One region of the Cellulomonas sp. GbtcB1 genome, then DNA from elsewhere that is predicted to be linked to it. Evidence: predicted binding sites of a transcription regulator. Region 1 holds the regulator's gene; the other holds the start of a gene.
What was found. Region 1 encodes LexA, which represses DNA repair genes until DNA is damaged. Its sites were predicted from a motif close to TCGAACANNTGTTCGA; they were not measured.

Region 1 (8,593 bases):
TGGGCCAGCGCTGCCCGCTGCTCGAGGAGTGCTTCCCGGAGCGCGCCCGCGCCGCCGCCCGGTCCGCCGACGTCGTGGTGACGAACCACGCGATGCTCGGCGTGGCGGCGTCCGGCTCGCCGCACGTGCTGCCCGAGCACCAGGTGCTGGTCGTCGACGAGGCACACGAGCTCGCCGACCGGGTCACCGCCCAGTCCACGGCCGAGCTGTCCGTCGGCAGCGTCGAGCACGCGGGCCGGATGGCGCGCCGGCACGGCGGCATCGCGACCACCGAGCTCGACTCGGCGGCGACCGCCCTCGGCGCCGCGCTGATCCACCTGCCCGAGGGTCGGTTCACCCAGGGGCTCCCGGAGGGCACCCGGCAGGCGGTCGCGATGGTGCGCGACGCGGCGCGCGGCCTGCTGTCGGCGCTGCGCCCCGAGAAGCCCGCGGCGGGCGAGGCAGCACCGGCGGACAGCGGGCTGAAGATCGCGACGTCGTCCGTGCTCGCCCTGTTCGAGGTCGCCGAGCGGATGGCCGCCGAGGCCGACGACCAGCGGTACACGGTGCTGTGGTGCTCCCGCGCCGAGCGCGACGGCGCCACCCGGCTGTACGCCGCGCCGCTCGCCGTGAACGGGCTGATCCGGACGCACCTGCTGTCCGGGCGCGCGTCGGTGCTGACCTCGGCGACGCTGAGCCTCGGCGGCGAGTTCCGGTCGATGGCCCGCAGCATCGGGCTGGAGGGCGCGGGCGAGGCGGCCGCGGCGACCGCGACGGCAGCGACCGTCGCGGTGTCGGCGCCGGGCGGCAGCGAGGGCACCACGCTGGACGTGCCGAAGCCGGCGGCGAGCCCGGCCCCCGCGTCGCTGCCGTGGCACGGCGTCGACGTCGGCAGCCCGTTCGACTACCCGAGGCAGGGCATCCTCTACATCGCCCGCCGCCTGCCGCCCCCGGGGCGCGAGCCCGCCACCGACGCGCAGCTCGACGAGATCGAGGCGCTGATCACCGCCGCGGGCGGCCGCACGCTCGGCCTGTTCTCCTCCCGCCGGGCCGCGGTCGCGGTCGGCGAGGCGATGCGCGAGCGGCTCGACGTCCCGGTGCTCGTGCAGGGCGAGGACCAGCTCCCGACGCTCGTGAAGCAGTTCGCCGCCGACGAGCCGACCTGCCTGTTCGGCACCCTGTCGCTCTGGCAGGGCGTCGACGTGCCGGGGCGGTCGAACCAGCTCGTGATCATCGACCGCATCCCGTTCCCGCGGCCGGACGACCCGGTGAAGTCGGCCCGGTCGGAGGCGGTGGCGGCCTCCGGCGGCAACGGCTTCATGTCGGTGGCGGCGACGCACGCCGCGCTGCTGCTCGCCCAGGGCGCGGGGCGGCTGATCCGGTCGACGGGGGACCGGGGCGTCGTCGCGGTGCTCGACCCCCGGCTGTCGACGGCCCGGTACGGGGAGTTCCTCACGCGGTCGCTGCCGGCGTTCTGGCGGACGACCGACCGCGAGGTGGCCCTGGGGGCGCTCCGCCGGCTCGCGGCGCCCGCGCCGACCGCCTGACCAGGGCGTCCGCGGCCCCGCGACGCGCCCGGGGCCCCCGCCCGGGGCGCGCCCGGGCGGGTGGGCCCGCTAGCCTCGTGACCAGCGCGCCGACCGGCGCGCGAGCACGGGCAGCACGTACGGGAGGACCGCCGTGAGCGAGCAGATCGACGACGTCGAGGGCGACGAGCTGGGTCTGGTGGGCACGCCCCTGCAGCCCCGCCGCACCACCAAGCTGGCGGTCGTCGGCGCGGGCGCGGTCGGGTCGACCATGGCCTACGCGGCGCTCATGCGCGGCGCGGCCCGCAGCGTCGTGCTCTACGACATCAACAAGGCGAAGGTCGAGGCCGAGGCGCTGGACCTCGGGCACGGCATCCAGTTCATGCCGATGGCCGAGGTCATCGGGTCGGACGACATCGCCGCGTGCGCCGACGCCGACGTCGTCATGATCACCGCGGGCGCCAAGCAGAAGCCCGGGCAGACCCGGATCGACCTGGCCGAGGCGACCATCGCCCTGGTCAAGAAGATCCTGCCCTCGCTCGTCGAGGTCGCGCCGAACGCCGTGTACGTGATGGTGACGAACCCGGTCGACATCGTCACGTACGCCGCCCTGAAGTTCTCCGGCCTGCCGCCGACGCAGCTGTTCGGGTCCGGCACGGTGCTCGACTCCTCGCGGCTGCGGTACCTCATCGCGCAGTACACCGGCGTCGCCGTGCAGAACGTGCACGCCTACATCGCGGGCGAGCACGGCGACACCGAGCTGCCGCTGTGGTCCTCGGCGACCATCGGCGGCGTGCCGATCCTCGACTGGAACGCGATCGAGGGCCACGTGCCGCTCACCCACGAGGTCCGCGAGTCGATCGCCCGCGAGGTCGTCGACTCGGCCTACCGGATCATCGCCGGCAAGGGCGCGACGAACTACGCGGTGGCGCTCGCGGGCTCGCGGATCATCGAGGCGATCGTCAAGGACGAGCGCCGCATCCTGCCGGTGTCGTCGCTGCTCGACGGCTACCACGGGATCAGCGACGTCTGCCTGTCGGTCCCGTCGATCGTCGGGCGCTCCGGCGTCGGCGAGCGGCTGCAGGTCCCGATGTCGACCGACGAGCTCGCGGGGCTCCGCCGCTCGGGCGAGCAGCTGCGCGCGGTCGCCCGCCGGTTCGGGCTCTAGGCGGTGCGCGGACGCGGCACCCGCACGTGCGGGTGCCGCACCGCCGTCGCGGCCTCGCGCAGCGCCGCCAGCGCGGCGACCACGGCGGGCACCCGCGCGGTGCCCGCCTCGCCGACGGCCTCCACGAGCCGCGCGGCGCCGGGCCGGGCGGGGTGCACCGTGACGCCCGGGTGCGGCAGCGCGGCCAGCGCCAGGCCCGGCAGGGTCGCCACGCCGAGCCCGGCCCGGACCAGGCCGAGCACCGCCAGGTAGTCGTCGGTCGCGAAGTCGACCCGCGGGGCGAAGCCGGCGCGGGCGCAGGTGCCGACGAGCTGCGCGCGGCACTGCGGGCAGCCCGCGATCCACGGCCGGTCGGCCAGGCCGGCGAGGTCGACCGGCTCGCCGGCGGCGCGGCCGTCGGACGCGGGCAGCACGACGAGCACCTCGTCCCGCAGCAGGGGGACGCGCCGCAGCCGGTCGTCGTCCGCCGGGCGCGGGTCCGGCAGCGCGTCGCGGAACGTCACGGCGACGTCCACCCGGCCGGCGGCGAGCTCGGCCAGCGCCTCCGGCGGCTCCGCCTCCACGAGCGTGACCCCGATCCCCGGGTGGGCGGTGCGCAGCGCGGCGAGCGCGCTCGGGAGCAGCGTGGCCGCAGCCGAGGGGAACGCGGCGACCCGGACCCGGCCGGCGCGCAGGCTGGCGACGGCCGCGACCTCCTCCAGGGTCGCGTCCAGCGCGGACTGGACGGCCGACGCGTTGCGGGCGAGCACCTGACCGGCCTCGGTCAGCCGGACCCCGCGCCCGGCGCGCACCACGACCGGCGTGCCCACCAGCCGCTCGACGGCACGCAGCTGCTGGCTCGCCGCCGGCTGCGTCAGGCCGAGCTCCCGCGCGGCGGCGGTGACGCTGCCGGTGTCCTGGACGGCGCGGACGAGGCGCAGCGCGGCGGCGTCGAGGCTCCGGGAGACCATGCGCCGAAGCATAAGTGCGCCGCATGGGTTGATGATGAACTGGTCGTTGCTCGCATGCGTGCCGATCGGTGAGCCTGGAACCATGCGCACGCTCGACGATCTCCGATCCGACTTCGACCCGGTTCCGGGGCACCTCGACGCGGCCACGGCGGGCGTCGCACCCCGTCGCACCGCCCGCGCGCTGCGCGAGGACGTGGACCGGTGGTCGTCGGGCGGCCTCGACGTGGCGCGGTACGAGCAGGCGGTGGTGACCGCGCGCGAGCGGTTCGCGGCGCTGGTGGACGTGCCCGCCGACCGGGTGGCGATCGGGTCGCAGGTCTCGGCGATGGCCGCGGTGGTCGCGGCGTCGCTCCCGGACGGCGCGCGCGTGCTGTGCGTCGACGGCGACTTCAGCTCGGTGGTGTTCCCCTTCCTCGCGCAGGGCCGGCTGCGGGTCGAGCACGTGCCCGCGGACCGGCTGGCCGAGGCCGTCGTGCCGGGTGTCGACCTGGTCGCCTACTCGCTGGTGCAGTCGGCGACCGGCGCGGTGCTCGACGACGACGCGGTGCTCGCGGCGGCGCGGGCGGCGGGCAGCCGGACGCTGTGCGACCTCACCCAGGCAGCGGGGTGGCGCCGCGTCGACGCGTCCCGGTACGACGTGAGCGTGACCGCGGCGTACAAGTGGCTGTGCGCCCCGCGCGGGACGGGCTTCCTCACCGTGCGGGCGGAGGCGCAGGACGCGCTGGTCCCCGTGCACGCGGGCTGGTACGCGGGCGACGACCCCTGGGCGTCCTGCTACGGGCCCGAGATGCGGCTGGCGGGGGACGCGCGGCGGTTCGACGTGTCGCCGGCGTGGCAGGCGTGGCTCGGCGCCGCCGAGTCGCTGGACGTGTTCGCGGGTGCGGACCGGGACGCCGTCCAGGCGCACGCCGTCGGGCTCGCCGACGCCTTCCGCGCGGGTCTCGGGCTCGGGCCCGGTGGCAGCGCGATCGTGACGCTGCCCGACCCGGAGGGGCGGCGTCGCGGAGCTCTGGTGGCGGCGGGCTGCCGGGTCGCCGGGCGCGCCGGGCGGGTGCGGCTGGCGTTCCACGTCTGGAACGACGCCGCGGACGTGCAGCGCGCGCTCACCGCGCTGCACGGGGAGGTCTGACCGCCGGCCGGGTCGCGCCCGGCCGGTGCCGCGTCAGAGGGAGCGCAGCACCGAGACGACGCGGCCGAGCACCTGCGCGTGGTCGCCGTCGATCGGCGAGTACGCGGGGTTCTGCGGCAGCAGCCACACGTGGCCGTCCGCGCGCTTGAGCGTCTTGACCGTCGCCTCGCCGTCGAGCATCGCGGCGACGATCTCGCCGTTCTCGGCGACGGGCTGCCGGCGGACCACGACCCAGTCGCCGTCGCAGATCGCGGCGTCGACCATCGAGTCCCCGACGACCTTGAGCAGGAACAGCTCGCCCGTGCCCACGAGCTGGCGGGGGAGCGGGAACACGTCCTCGACGAGCTGCTCGGCGAGGATCGGGCCGCCGGCGGCGATCCGCCCCACCACGGGCACGTACGCCGCCTCGGGCGCGCCCTCGCGCGCGGCGGAGTCGGCGTCGCCGATCCCCATGATGCCGGCGACGCCGGGGAGCGGCGCGACGCCGCGCGAGTCGTCCGGCTGGACGACCTCGATCGCGCGCGGCCGGTTCGGGTCGCGGCGCAGGTAGCCCTTGCGCTCGAGCGCGGTGAGCTGGTGCTTGACGCTCGACGGGCTGGTGAGGCCGACGGCGTCGCCGATCTCCCGCATGCTCGGCGGGTAGCCGCGCGACTCGACCGACGCGCGCACCGTCTCGAGGACCAGCCGCTGGCGCGGCGTGAGGCCGTCGCCGTCCCCGAGCTCGGCCACGGCCACCTCGCCGAGGCCCGCCGCGGTGCCCGTCCCGTCGCTCGCCATGTCCCGCTCCCGTCCCGTCCGCCCAGGTCAGCCGCCTGCAGGTGGGTCCGCGGCGGTCCGTCGGGCGGGCGTGTCAGTGCCTCGTGGTGCGCTGTACCCGACGTCACCGAGCGTAGGGGGACGGACGGACGGGATCAAACACCTGTTCGATCGTGTCTCGACATCGTCGGTGGGGTGTGGTTCCATCGTACAAGCGTTCGAACGAACAGGTGTTCGACTCGGGTCGCCCGGCGGCCCAGGAGGGAAGTGGTGGGGATGAGCGCGATCGCAGCACACCCGGGGATCGCCCGTCCGGCGCGCCGGCAGGCGCCCGCCCGACGCGACGGGGATGCGCGTCGGCCGGTCGCCGCAGGTGGCGAGGGCCGCCTCCACCTGACGCGGCGCGGTCGCGTCGTCGTCACCCTCCTGGGCCTGGCGGTCGTGCTCGGCGGCCTCGTGGGCGGCCGCGCGGTGGCCGAGGCCCCGGAGCGCGCCACCGAGGTGACGACGCACGCCGTGCAGTCGGGCGAGACGCTGTGGGCGATCGCCGCGAGCGTGGCGGGGCCGGGGGAGGATGTGCGGGACGTCGTCCTCGGCCTGCAGGAGCTCAACGGTCTGGCGGACGCCTCGCTCCAGGCCGGTCAGGTCCTGCTGCTTCCCGCCGGCTCCTGACGTCCCGTCGGACACAGCCAGGCGGCGGTGAGCGACGGTCTCATCGCAGCGCGACGGGGTTCCGAAGCTGCTGGTCAACCGGGCATGGAGGTCTCGAACGGATTACGGCACTCTGTGCTTGCGTAATTGGCCGGCGCGCCTCTACTGTGGTGCCACCTCGAACGGCTGGCTGGGGGGCTCGCCGCGAGGGACGCGTCGTCGTCCTGGCCCTCGGGCCGGGCGCAGAGGCGTGCAGCAACCGTCCGGACGAGGCGAGTCGTCCGGACGAGACGGGACGGGGGCGTCCCCACGAGGGTGGCCGCAGCAGCGGCCACCCTCGTCGTCTGTCCGGGCACCGCTTTCCCGGGGCGCTGAACTGCGCGTTCACCCCTCCGCGGATCCGCCTTGCACCGCCCGCTCCCGGGGCCCTACCGTGTCTCGGTCGTCCGGGCGGGCGCGCGTCGCCGCGGTCGCCGGCCCGACGCGTGCACCACATCCCGGAGGAGGCGTCCATGCACTGCCCGTTCTGCCGTCACGCCGACTCCCGCGTCGTCGACTCCCGCACGTCGGACGACGGCCTGTCGATCCGGCGCCGGCGCCAGTGCCCGCAGTGCAACCGACGGTTCACCACGATCGAGACCGCGAGCCTGTCCGTGGTGAAGCGGTCCGGCGCCACGGAGCCGTTCAGCCGGGAGAAGATCGTCAACGGCGTCCGGAAGGCCTGCCAGGGCCGCCCGGTCAGCGACGACGACCTCGCGGTGCTCGCCCAGCGCGTCGAGGAGAACCTGCGCGCGAGCGGGAGCGCCGAGCTCGACGCGTACGAGATCGGTCTCGCGATCCTCGGCCCGCTGCGCGACCTGGACGAGGTGGCCTACCTGCGGTTCGCCAGCGTCTACCAGGCGTTCAACAGCCTCGAGGACTTCGAGGCGGCGATCACCGTGCTGCGCGCGGAGAACGAGGCGGCCGACGCCGCCCGCGCCGCGTCGTCGCCCGCCCCGGCCGAGGACGCCCCGACCGCCTGAGGCGTCGCCCGGCGGCCCGGACCGGCCCGTGGTCCGCTCCGAGCCCGGGCACGGACCCGTCCGGGCCCGTCCCGCACCGGCTCGCACCGGCTCGCGCGGGCCCCGCGGCGGCGGCTCCGGCCCCGCGGGGGCCCCGAGCGTATTAACGTCGGCTGCGTGATCCCAGCTGACCTCGCGCTCCTGCACGCTCCCGGAACCCCCGCGGTCGCCCCTGACGGCTCCTTCGCCGTCGTCGCCCGCACCGCCCCGGACCTCGAGTCCGACGAGTACACCGGCCAGCTCTGGCGGGTGGCCACCGACGGCGCGACCCCGCCGCAGCGCCTGACCCGTGGCCACCGCGACACCGACCCCCAGGTGTCCCCGGACGGTCGCTGGGTCGCGTTCCTGCGCGCCGAGCCGAAGGGCCGCCCGCAGCTGTTCCTGGTCGAGGCCGCCGGCGGCGAGCCGGTCCGGCTCACCGACGCCCCGCTGGGCGTGCAGTCCGCCCGCTTCTCGCCCGACGGCTCGGCCCTCGCCTTCGTCGCGCGCGTGCCCGAGGAGGGCCGGTACGGCGACGGCGACTCCGGCGCGGAGCGTCCCCGGCACATCACCGAGCTGCCGTACCGCAACGATGGCGTCGGCTTCACGCGCGACAAGCGCCGCCAGCTGTTCGTGGTCGACGTGCCCGCCGACCCCGACGCACGGGCCGCGCAGCCGGGTGCGGACGACGAGCCCGCCGCCCGTCAGATCACGTCCGGCGACACCGACGTCGAGCAGATCGCGTGGTTCCCCGGCGGCCGGTACGTCGCCGCCGTCGCGGCCCGGCACACCGGCAAGGACCAGGACCTGCGCTCGGACGCGGTCGTCGTGGACACCGCGCCGGACGCCGACGGCGCGCTCGTCCCGCTCACCGACGCGGACGCCGGCAGCACGCTCGCCGTCGCCGCCGTGCTGCCGTCGGCGGACGGTGCGGCCCTGTGGCTGCTCGCCCAGGACATGGGCACGTCGGGCCGGGAGTTCGTGGCGACCCAGACCGGGCTGTTCCGCCTCCCGCTGGCCGCCGGCGACGCCGCGCCGACCCCCGCGGGCGCCCCGGAGCGGCTGACCGACGCCGAGGCCGTCGACCTCGACCCCGGGACGTTCGCCGTGACCGCCGACGGCGTGCTCGCGGGCGTGCTGCACCGCGGCACGGTCGTCCTGCGCGAGCACCGCGCCGACGGCTCGACCCGTGACCTGCTCACCGGCCTCGTCGCCCACGGCGTCGCCGCGGCGACCGACGCACCGGTCGCCGTGGTCACCGCGGCCGGCCCGGTCACGTCCGGCGACCTGCACGCGGTCGACCTGGCCGCGGGGGAGACCCGGGCCCTCACCGACTGGTCGGCACCGCTGCGCGCCACCGGCCGGGTCCGCGAGCCGCGCGAGGTCACCGCGAC
Region 2 (8,593 bases), on a different contig from region 1:
AGGCTGGTCGTCGGGCCGTGCTCCGCCGCGTCGGCGGACGTCGCGAGGAAGGGCATGCCCGCGATCCTAGGCACGGCCCCGGCGCCCGTGGTCGGGTCGCCGGGGCCGTGCGGGCGCCTACGCCCGGCGGCGCAGCGCCCAGGTCGCGCCCGCCACCGACGCCGCGCACCAGGCCAGCAGCACGACGAGCGAGCGACCGGGCATCGTGAACGTGTCGCTCGCGAGCCCGGACCGGACGAGCTGGGCCATCGGCTCGAAGGGGAACCACTCGTGCGCCGTCTGCAGCCACGCGGGCATCCGGTCGGCCGGGTAGCTGACCGGGGTGAACAGCAGGATCACGAACACCAGCACCTGGGTCATCAGCATCGCCAGGGTGGGCTTGAGCAGCGACGCCACCCCGTAGCCCACCGCGGCCGCCGTGAGCGACACGAGCAGCGTCGCGGGGACCAGCCAGGGCGCGGGCGACAGGTGGACGTCGAACCGGAGCACGCCGGTGACGATGCCGAGCACCATGCCGGGCAGCGCGATCAGCGTCCAGACCAGCAGGTCGCTCACCAGGAACGAGCCGCGCGGCACCGGCAGCGTGCGCATCCAGTCGAGGCTGCCCTCCGTCCGGGACTGGGACAGCATCTGCGGCGTCATCACCAGTCCGACCATCACGAGCGTGATCGTCGGGGCGCCGGTCGCCAGGTAGAGGGCCTGGTCCGGGGGCGGGTCGCCGATCACGAGCCCGAAGCCCAGGATCGTCGCGACCGCCAGGAACACCTGGACCACGACGAGCAGCGGCAGCATCGTCGCCTGCCGGCGGAACTGCCACTGGGTGAGCAGGAGGGTCTGCTGGACGGTGGTCACGCCGCCACCCCCGCACCCGCGGCGCGGCCCGCGTGCTGCTCGTGGCCGACGAGGTCGACGTACACGTCCTCGAGCGACGCCGGCGTCAGCGCGTACCGCTCGAGGCGGTGCGCCGCGACCTCGTCCTGCGCCCAGCGCACGACCTCCGCGGCGTCGGCGGCGCGGACCGTGCCGACCTCCCGGCCGCGCGCGCCGGCCACCTCCCGCACCGCGGGGTGCCACCGCCAGCCGGCGTCGACGGCGCCGGGGGAGAGGTCGGCCTCCACGGTGAGCGTGCCCTGCAGGTGCGCCGTGAGGCCCGCAGGGGTGTCGTCCGCCAGCACCCGGCCTCGGTCCAGCACGACGAGCCGGTCGACGACGCGCTCGGCCTCCCGGACGTTGTGGGTCACGAGCAGCACCGCGCGGCCCTCGTCGGCGAGCGCGCGGATCCGGCCCCAGAGCAGCCGGCGGCGCACGGGGTCGACGTCGTTGGTGGGCTCGTCCAGGACGACGAGCCGGCCCGGCGTGACGACGGTCATCGCGAACGCGGTGAGCCGGGCGATGCCGCCCGAGACCTTCTCCGCGGGGGTGTCGGCCCAGGGGCGCAGGTCGAGGGCGTCGAGCAGCTCGTCGGTCCGCGTGCGCACCGCCGCGCGGTCGGCGCCGCGGATGCGCCCCACCAGCTCGATCGCCCGGCGCGGCGTGAGGCCCGTGATCGGGACGTTGGCCTGCGCCTGGATGCAGGTGCGTCGGCGCGCCTCGGCGGGCTGCGCCACCGCGTCGACGCCGTCCAGGCGGATCGTGCCCTCGTCGGGGCGGACGAGCCCGACGACCTGGTTCACCAGGGTCGTCTTGCCGGCCCCGTTGTGGCCGAGCAGGCCGACGACCTGCCCCGCCGCCACGTCCAGGTCGATCCCGTCGTTCGCCTGCACGCCGCCGCGCCCGCGGTACCGCTTCCGCAGCCCGCGGACGGTCAGCACACCCGCTGCGTCCATCTCCGCACTCCCTCGCTCGTCGCCTCGGTCGGTTCGCATACCGACCGGTACGTGATGGAACGTAGCAGGATGTGGGCATGAGATACCAGTGGGTATCTCGTCTGTGGCGAGGGATGTCGCAGCACGTCATAGCCGCGGCACGTCGACGGGACCGATGCTGGATACCGGTCGGTACGCGACGCGGTTAGGATGACGGCATGGCGCGCACGCACGACGACCAGACCCCCGACGGGAACGCGGCGGACGACTCGATCGGGGCCGCGACCCGCGCCCTCGCCGACGCCACCGCCGCGCTGACCCGGCTCATCGGCAAGCAGGTGCAGTCCGTCGTCCCCGAGGTCTCCGACGCGGTGGCGGCGAGCCTGCGCGAGGCGTCGCGCGGGCTGGCCGACGCCTCCGAGAGCGTCGGGCGACGTGGCGGGGGCGGTCGTGCCGAGGAGCGGCGCGCCGAGCGCGCGGGCCGCACGCGCTCCGAGCTGCTGGACGCCGCGGCGCGCGCCTTCGCCCGGCAGGGGTACGAGGGCGCGTCGCTCGGGGACATCGCCGCCGACGCCGGGTACACCAAGGGCGCCGTGTACGCGCACTTCGGCTCGAAGCACGAGCTGTTCCTCGAGGTCGCCCGCCGGCAGATCGCCGCCGCCCCGGCCCAGCCCGGCCTGCCCGGGATGGGGGAGGAGGGCCTGGAGGAGAAGGTGTCCGCGGCACTGCTCGGCATGGTCGACGAGACCCAGCTGCTGCTCGCGCTCGAGATCCTGTCCTTCGCCGTCCGGCACCCCGAGGCGCGGGCCGAGATCGGCGCGTTCTACGAGGAGGGGTTCGCGGAGCTCGCCGACCAGGTCGGGCGCGCGCGGCACCCCGCCGACCCCGAGCCGGCCGAGGCCGACTGGGACACCGCGCTCGCGGTGGTCAGCGTCTCGAACATCGCCCTGCTGCTCGGTGCGGTGACCGGCTCGCCGCACGCCTCGCCGGAGGCGGGGTCGCGGGTGATCGCGCGGCTGCTGCGGGGCTGACGGCCGGCGCGCGTCAGGCGGTCTCGCGGCGCGCGCGGTGGGACAGCCGCCAGGGGAGCGCGACCCACACGACGGCGAGCCCGGCCAGCGTGACGGCGCCGGCGACGATCCCGGCCGTGCGCCCGACCACCACGTCGAACAGCAGCAGCGCCGAGCCGCCGAGGACCAGCGCCAGCGCCGCGAGCCCCGTCTGCGCCATCCGGTCCGCCGAGTCCACGAGCTCGCGCTTCAGGTGCCGCCGGAACAGGATCCGGTGCAGCGAGACCGGCGCCACGATGAACGCGGTCGCGGTCAGGGCCAGCACGACCAGCACCAGGTAGACGGTCTTCTGGTAGTCGTCCAGGTCGAGGAACCGCTGCTGGAACGGGACCGTCAGCAGGAACCCGGTCAGGATCTGCACGCCCGTCTGGGCGACACGCAGCTCCTGGAGCAGCTCGTTCCAGTTCCGGTCCATCCGCTCCGTGGCGGTCTCGCTGCGGCCGTCGCGGGGATCGGCGTCGAGGTCCTCGGGGCGGGTGCTCTCGGAGTCGTGCTGCGGCATGGTCGGTCCTTCGCGCGGTGCGCGCCGCCCGGGTCCTCGGCGGCGTCTGCGCCGATGGTGCCCCGGTCGATCGCAGGACGCAGGTCGAGCGGGCAGTCCCACGGGAATCACGGTGCGGGCTGCGGCGTTGCACCCGTATGCTGGACCTGCTGCGGCCGGCGGCCGGGAGCCCGTGAGGGCGACCGGGCGAGGGGCGCGGCGATTGACAACTCCACATGGGGGTGATCGGTTTCGACGGTGATCGTCGAGCCAGGAGAAGCGGGCCGAGGACACACGGTTATCTCGCTAACGATCCGTGTAAACCCATAGGTGCCGATAACAAGCGCACCGACTTCGCCCTCGCCGCCTGAGCGAGCCTCGAAGTCCGTCAGCCTGAGCTAGCTTCCGACTCAGTTCCTGGCGTCATCTAGGGAGCCACTGCTCGTAGCCTTCGTCACGGGGGCTGCGGGGACTTTCACGTGACTGAGCCTGTCCACCACTTGTCTGCGTGATGGTGGGGGCCGAGAAAAGCGCAGCAGACTGCGCCCGGAGAAGTCCTGGTTCCACGTCATCGGACGCGGGTTCGATTCCCGCCACCTCCACTCGAGTGCCGAGAGGCCCGTCCCCGCCGGGGGGCGGGCCTCTCGTGCGTCATCGGTCGCGGGCTGTGCCGGCGGCCGTTCGGGCTGCCGGGGCCGCGAGGCCCGCCCGCAAGACCCGCTGTGCGGGACCCCGCGCGCGGGACCCGCCGCTGCGGGGCGCCGAGTCGTCCACAGGTGCCGTGGACGTGCTCCGTCCCCAGGCCAGGGGCCGGTCGCCGGGGTCGTGTCGGTGGGCGTCGGTAATGTCGTTCCATGGCATCTGACCTGCAGGAACACCCCGACGGCGACCCGGCCGCCGCCGTCGTGCTGCCGGTCTACGGGCCCGACGGGACGTGCCTGACGGACTTCGGCCCGGACCCCGTCGTCGCGGCCGGTGGGGCGCCGCGCACGGGCGAGCAGCGGCAGATCGAGGCGATCCGTTCCTGCGAGCCCGGACCCGAGCTGGACGCCTGGCTGCGAAGGCTGGACCCGCGCGTGCTGCCCTCGGCGATCGTGGTCGAGGTGATCGCCGCGCAGACCCGGATCGAGTCCTACCAGCACGCCCGGACCCTGGGCATGATCGCCGAGCTCGCCTCCCGGGACGAGATGAGCCCGGAGTGGTCGCCGCTGGCGGGTGCCCCGCCGACGCAGGCGTGCGTGGCCGGCGACGAGCTCGCGATGCGCCTGGGCTGGCCCCGGGTCACGGCGACCAAGACCGTGCACCGCGCGCTGGTGCTCGACGGGATGCTCGGCGCGACCCGCGAGGCCCTCGAGGTCGGGCACCTCGACCCCGCCAAGGCCCAGGTCCTGACTACCGGGTTGGCGGACCTGCCGTTCCAGGTCGCCCACGCCGTCGAGGACGCGGTCCTGCCCGAGGCCGACCAGTGCTCCGTCGCCGAACTGCGCCAGCGCGTCGAGCGGGAGATCCGGCTGGTCGACCCCGAGGGCGCCGCGAGTCGCCGCGAACGCGCCCGCTGCACGAGGAAGGTCTCCCACCCCCGCCCGCAGCCGGACGGCATGGCCTCCATGTGGCTGGTCCTGGACGCGGCGGACGCGCTGCGGGTCGACGGGGTCCTGACCCACGCCGCGACGACCGCCAAGGCCCTCCGCGACGACCGGACCCTGGACCAGCTGCGCGCCGACGGGCTGCGGGACCTGGTGGTGGGCGACGTCCCCGCGTCGGATGGTCCGGCGTTCGAGATCCACCTGTCCCCGGGCCTGCCGGTGCCGCCGGAGCCGAACCGGTCGTGGAACGGGGCGACCTTCACCGACCGGGACGGTGTGGTGCTCACGCGCCCGGTCGAGCCGATCCCGATCGCCACCCTCACCCCGCTCAGGGACACCGCGACGGACCCAGCGCCCGGCCAGGACCACCCGGTTCCCCCGGCGGAAGCACCTCATGCACCGACCGGGACCGAGCCTGCGACCGACACCCACAACAACACCGACACCGACACCGACAGCGACACCGAGTCCCCGACCGCGACCAGGACGAGGACCGTCGCCACTACGTCCAGCGCACCGACCGGAGCCACCGCGCCCGCGCCCGCGCGCCGCGGCTGCACCCGCTGCTCAGGCCGCCCCGGAACCGAGGTCCGGATCACCATCCCCGCCTCGACCCTGCTCGGCCTGGACGACCAGCCCGCGCACCTCGACGGCCACGGTCCCATCGACGCCGTCCAGGCGCGGGCCCTGGCGATCGGCGGGGTCTGGCAGCGAGTCGTCACCGACCCGCTCACCGACCGGGTCCTGGACGTCGGCCGGGAACGCTACCGACCACCCGCCGCCCTGGCCGACCTCATCCGGATCCGGGACAAGACCTGCGCGGCACCCGGCTGCAGGGTCCCCGCCTGCGCCTGCGAGCTCGACCACACCCAGGAGTTCCACCCCCGACCCGGCGGTGACCCCGACGCGCCCCTGGGCGGCACCGACGCCGACAACCTCGGACCGGTCTGCCACCGGCACCACCGCCTCAAGACCGACGGCGGATTCCGACTACGGCAGATCGAACCCGGGCTATTCGAGTGGGTCACCCCCACCGGTCACCGGTACCTGACTCGGCCGGGCACCGGGCAGACCCACGACGCCACCGCCGACCCCTACGACGCCCCACCGCCGTTCTGACGAACCACCTCGGTTCTGAGGCGCGCGATCAGTCGTCGCCGGCGAGCAACGCGTCCCTGCTCGCCCCGAGCGCGTCCCGCAGCGCCGACCGCGCTGCGGCGTCGAGCCCGCCGAGCATCCGCTCCATCACCCCGGCCACCCGCACCTCCGCCTCCGCCAGCGCCGCGGTGCCGGCGCGCGTCGGGGCCACCGCCCGCTCCCGCCGGGGCCCCGGTTCCGCGGCGCGCTCGACCAGCCCCTGGCGCTCCATGCCCTGGACGAGCACGTTCATCGACTGCCGGGAGACGAACGTGCGCCGCGCGAGCTCGGACCCGGTGATGCCCGGCTCCGCGCGCAGGGTGGTCAGGCAGGCGTACTGGGACACCGTGAGCCCGAGCGGCCGCAGCGCCTCGTCCATGCGGTGGTGCAGCGCGGCCTGCGTGGCCTTCAGCAGGATGCCGAGCTCCTTGGCGAGAGCGGCGTCGGCGGCGTCGTTCATGTCAGCATCTTGACACAGGCCCCGGCGGGAGTGTCAGGATGTTGACATGAACTCCACCCCCACCGGCACGACCGGCCCCGACTTCGTCTCCTTCCAGGTCCGCGACCTGGCCGCCTCCGCCGACTTCTACGAGCGCCTCGTCGGCCTGACCCGGCTCCCGGCGTCGAACCCCCAGGCCGTGGTCTTCTCCACCGGCGCCGCCGGAACGACGGCGTTCGCGGTGCGGGTGCCCTTCCCGGGTGTCGACCTCGATGCGGCAGGGCAGCTCGGCACCGGGATCGGGGTGTGGTTCCACCAGCCCGACGCGGCGGCGCTGCACGCACGGTTGGCCGACGGCGGCGTGCCGATCGTGCAGGAGCCGTTCGACAGCCCGTTCGGGACGACGTTCTCGTTCCGCGACCCCGACGGCTACGTGGTCACCATCCACTCGAAGCCCTGACCCGGGCGGCGGCCCGGCCCGGGCGGCGGCCCGGCCCCGGCGGCGGCCCGGCCCGGGCGCCCGGCGGTCGTCAGCCGAGCGGGATCTGGTAGTGGATCATCCCGGACCGGGTCGCGACCCGGTCGTAGAGGGCCCGGGCCGTGGCGTTCGACTCGGCGGTGAGCCAGCACACCTTGGCGGACCCGTTCTGCTCGGCCCACGAGCGCACGTGCTCGACGAGCGACCGGCCCGCACCGGCGCCGCGCCCGCCCGGAGCGACGAACAGGTCCTCGAGGTAGCAGTAGCTCGTCGTGGTCCAGGTCGCGGCGTGGGTCAGCCAGTGCACGAGGCCGACCGCCGCGCCGGAGTCGTCCCGGGCGAGCGCCCCGTGCAGGCCCGAGCCCGGGTCCACGAGCCGGGCGAACGTGGCGGCCGTCGTGTCCTCGTCGAGGGTGGTCTCGTAGAACGCGAGGTACCCGTCCCACAGCGCGCGCCACGCGGCGCGGTCGTCCGGGGTGAGCGGGGTGACGGTGGCCATCCGCGCAGCGTAGTCAGCCGTCCGCGGCCGCCGCGGCGACGTCCGTCAGCGACGTGAGCACCCCGTCCAGCGCGCCCGGGTCCTGCACGAGCCGGAGCATCGCCGCGCTCCACGCCGACTGGACCTCGGCCGGCATCGCGTCCCCGGCGCCGAACCGCACGACCTCGGCGCCGGTCAGGTGCTCCGCGACCGAGCGAGCCACCGCGTCGGGGTAGGCCGAGGCCGGCACGCCGCGGTTGACGGAGGTGTACCCGCCCAGCCCGGCCCACCGCGCCTGCGCGTCGGCGCCGGTCAGGTAGGCCAGGAACGACCGGGCGGCCGGGGTGTCCCGGAGCGCGACGACCAGGTCCGCGCCGACGGTCGCGGCGCCCGCGAGCGCGGGGTCGACGGCCGGGAACGGGAACCAGTCGTAGCCCGTGCCGGGCGCGAGATCGGGGTAGGCCTCGGTCACGAACGCCTGCGCGAACGACGCCATCGGGTAGACGTACGCCTCCGGCGGGTCGGCGAACACCGGCAGCACGCCCTCGGCGTCACCGGTCGTCAGGATCGCCGGGACCCCGCCCAGCACCCGCCCGGGGGCGGTCACCAGCGTCAGGAACCGGTCGAAGGACCGCCGGACGCACGCGTCGGTCCAGGGGACCTCGGCGGCGACCCACGCGTCGTAGGTCGCGGGGCCGCAGCCGCCGAGCGCGAGCGAGGCCACCCAGTCCGTGAGCGCCCAGCCGCTGCCCGGGCCGCGGGGTGCGACGACCGAGAGCGGCGTCCGCCCGTCGGTGACGGCGTCGTCCGCCCATGCGACGAGGTCGTCCCAGGTCCCGGGCACGGCGTAGCCGGCGGCGTCGAACGCGGCGGGGGAGTAGCAGACCGTGGAGCGGTCGGTGGCCTTCACCGGGAGCGCGAAGAGCGCGCCGTCGACGGTCCCGAGGTCCGTCCACGCCGCGGGGTAGTCGCGGGCGACGGCGGACGGGTCGAGCAGGTCGTCGAGCGGCAGGAGGGCGCCCGCGCCGACGAGGTCGCGCAGCAGGCCGGGGTTCGGCAGGACGGCGACGTCGGGAGGGGCCCCGGCGGCCACCGCGGCTGCCAGGTCGCCCGCGAGGT

Region 2: a site for LexA is predicted at 3,928-3,943, ahead of KVT14_RS12290 (HNH endonuclease signature motif containing protein). Genes of this name have one in related genera too.

What each region holds. Positions count from the first base shown of each region.
Region 1 is NZ_JAGXJG010000008.1:65,691-74,283, forward strand. Features, by position in the region: gene KVT14_RS04855 (ATP-dependent DNA helicase) at 1-1,526, shown strand, start outside; gene KVT14_RS04860 (L-lactate dehydrogenase) at 1,705-2,673, shown strand; gene KVT14_RS04865 (LysR family transcriptional regulator) at 2,670-3,623, opposite strand; gene KVT14_RS04870 (aminotransferase class V-fold PLP-dependent enzyme) at 3,706-4,752, shown strand; gene lexA (transcriptional repressor LexA) at 4,786-5,529, opposite strand; gene KVT14_RS04880 (LysM peptidoglycan-binding domain-containing protein) at 5,785-6,180, shown strand; gene nrdR (transcriptional regulator NrdR) at 6,672-7,181, shown strand; gene KVT14_RS04890 (S9 family peptidase) at 7,338-8,593, shown strand, end outside.
Region 2 is NZ_JAGXJG010000031.1:23,972-32,564, reverse strand. Features, by position in the region: gene KVT14_RS12320 (histidine phosphatase family protein) at 1-56, opposite strand, end outside; gene KVT14_RS12315 (ABC transporter permease) at 118-852, opposite strand; gene KVT14_RS12310 (ABC transporter ATP-binding protein) at 849-1,826, opposite strand; gene KVT14_RS12305 (TetR/AcrR family transcriptional regulator) at 2,024-2,836, shown strand; gene KVT14_RS12300 (DUF6328 family protein) at 2,850-3,377, opposite strand; RNA gene ssrA (transfer-messenger RNA) at 3,595-3,961, shown strand; gene KVT14_RS12290 (HNH endonuclease signature motif containing protein) at 4,211-6,061, shown strand; gene KVT14_RS12285 (MarR family winged helix-turn-helix transcriptional regulator) at 6,090-6,539, opposite strand; gene KVT14_RS12280 (VOC family protein) at 6,586-6,978, shown strand; gene KVT14_RS12275 (GNAT family N-acetyltransferase) at 7,049-7,495, opposite strand; gene KVT14_RS12270 (ABC transporter substrate-binding protein) at 7,509-8,593, opposite strand, start outside.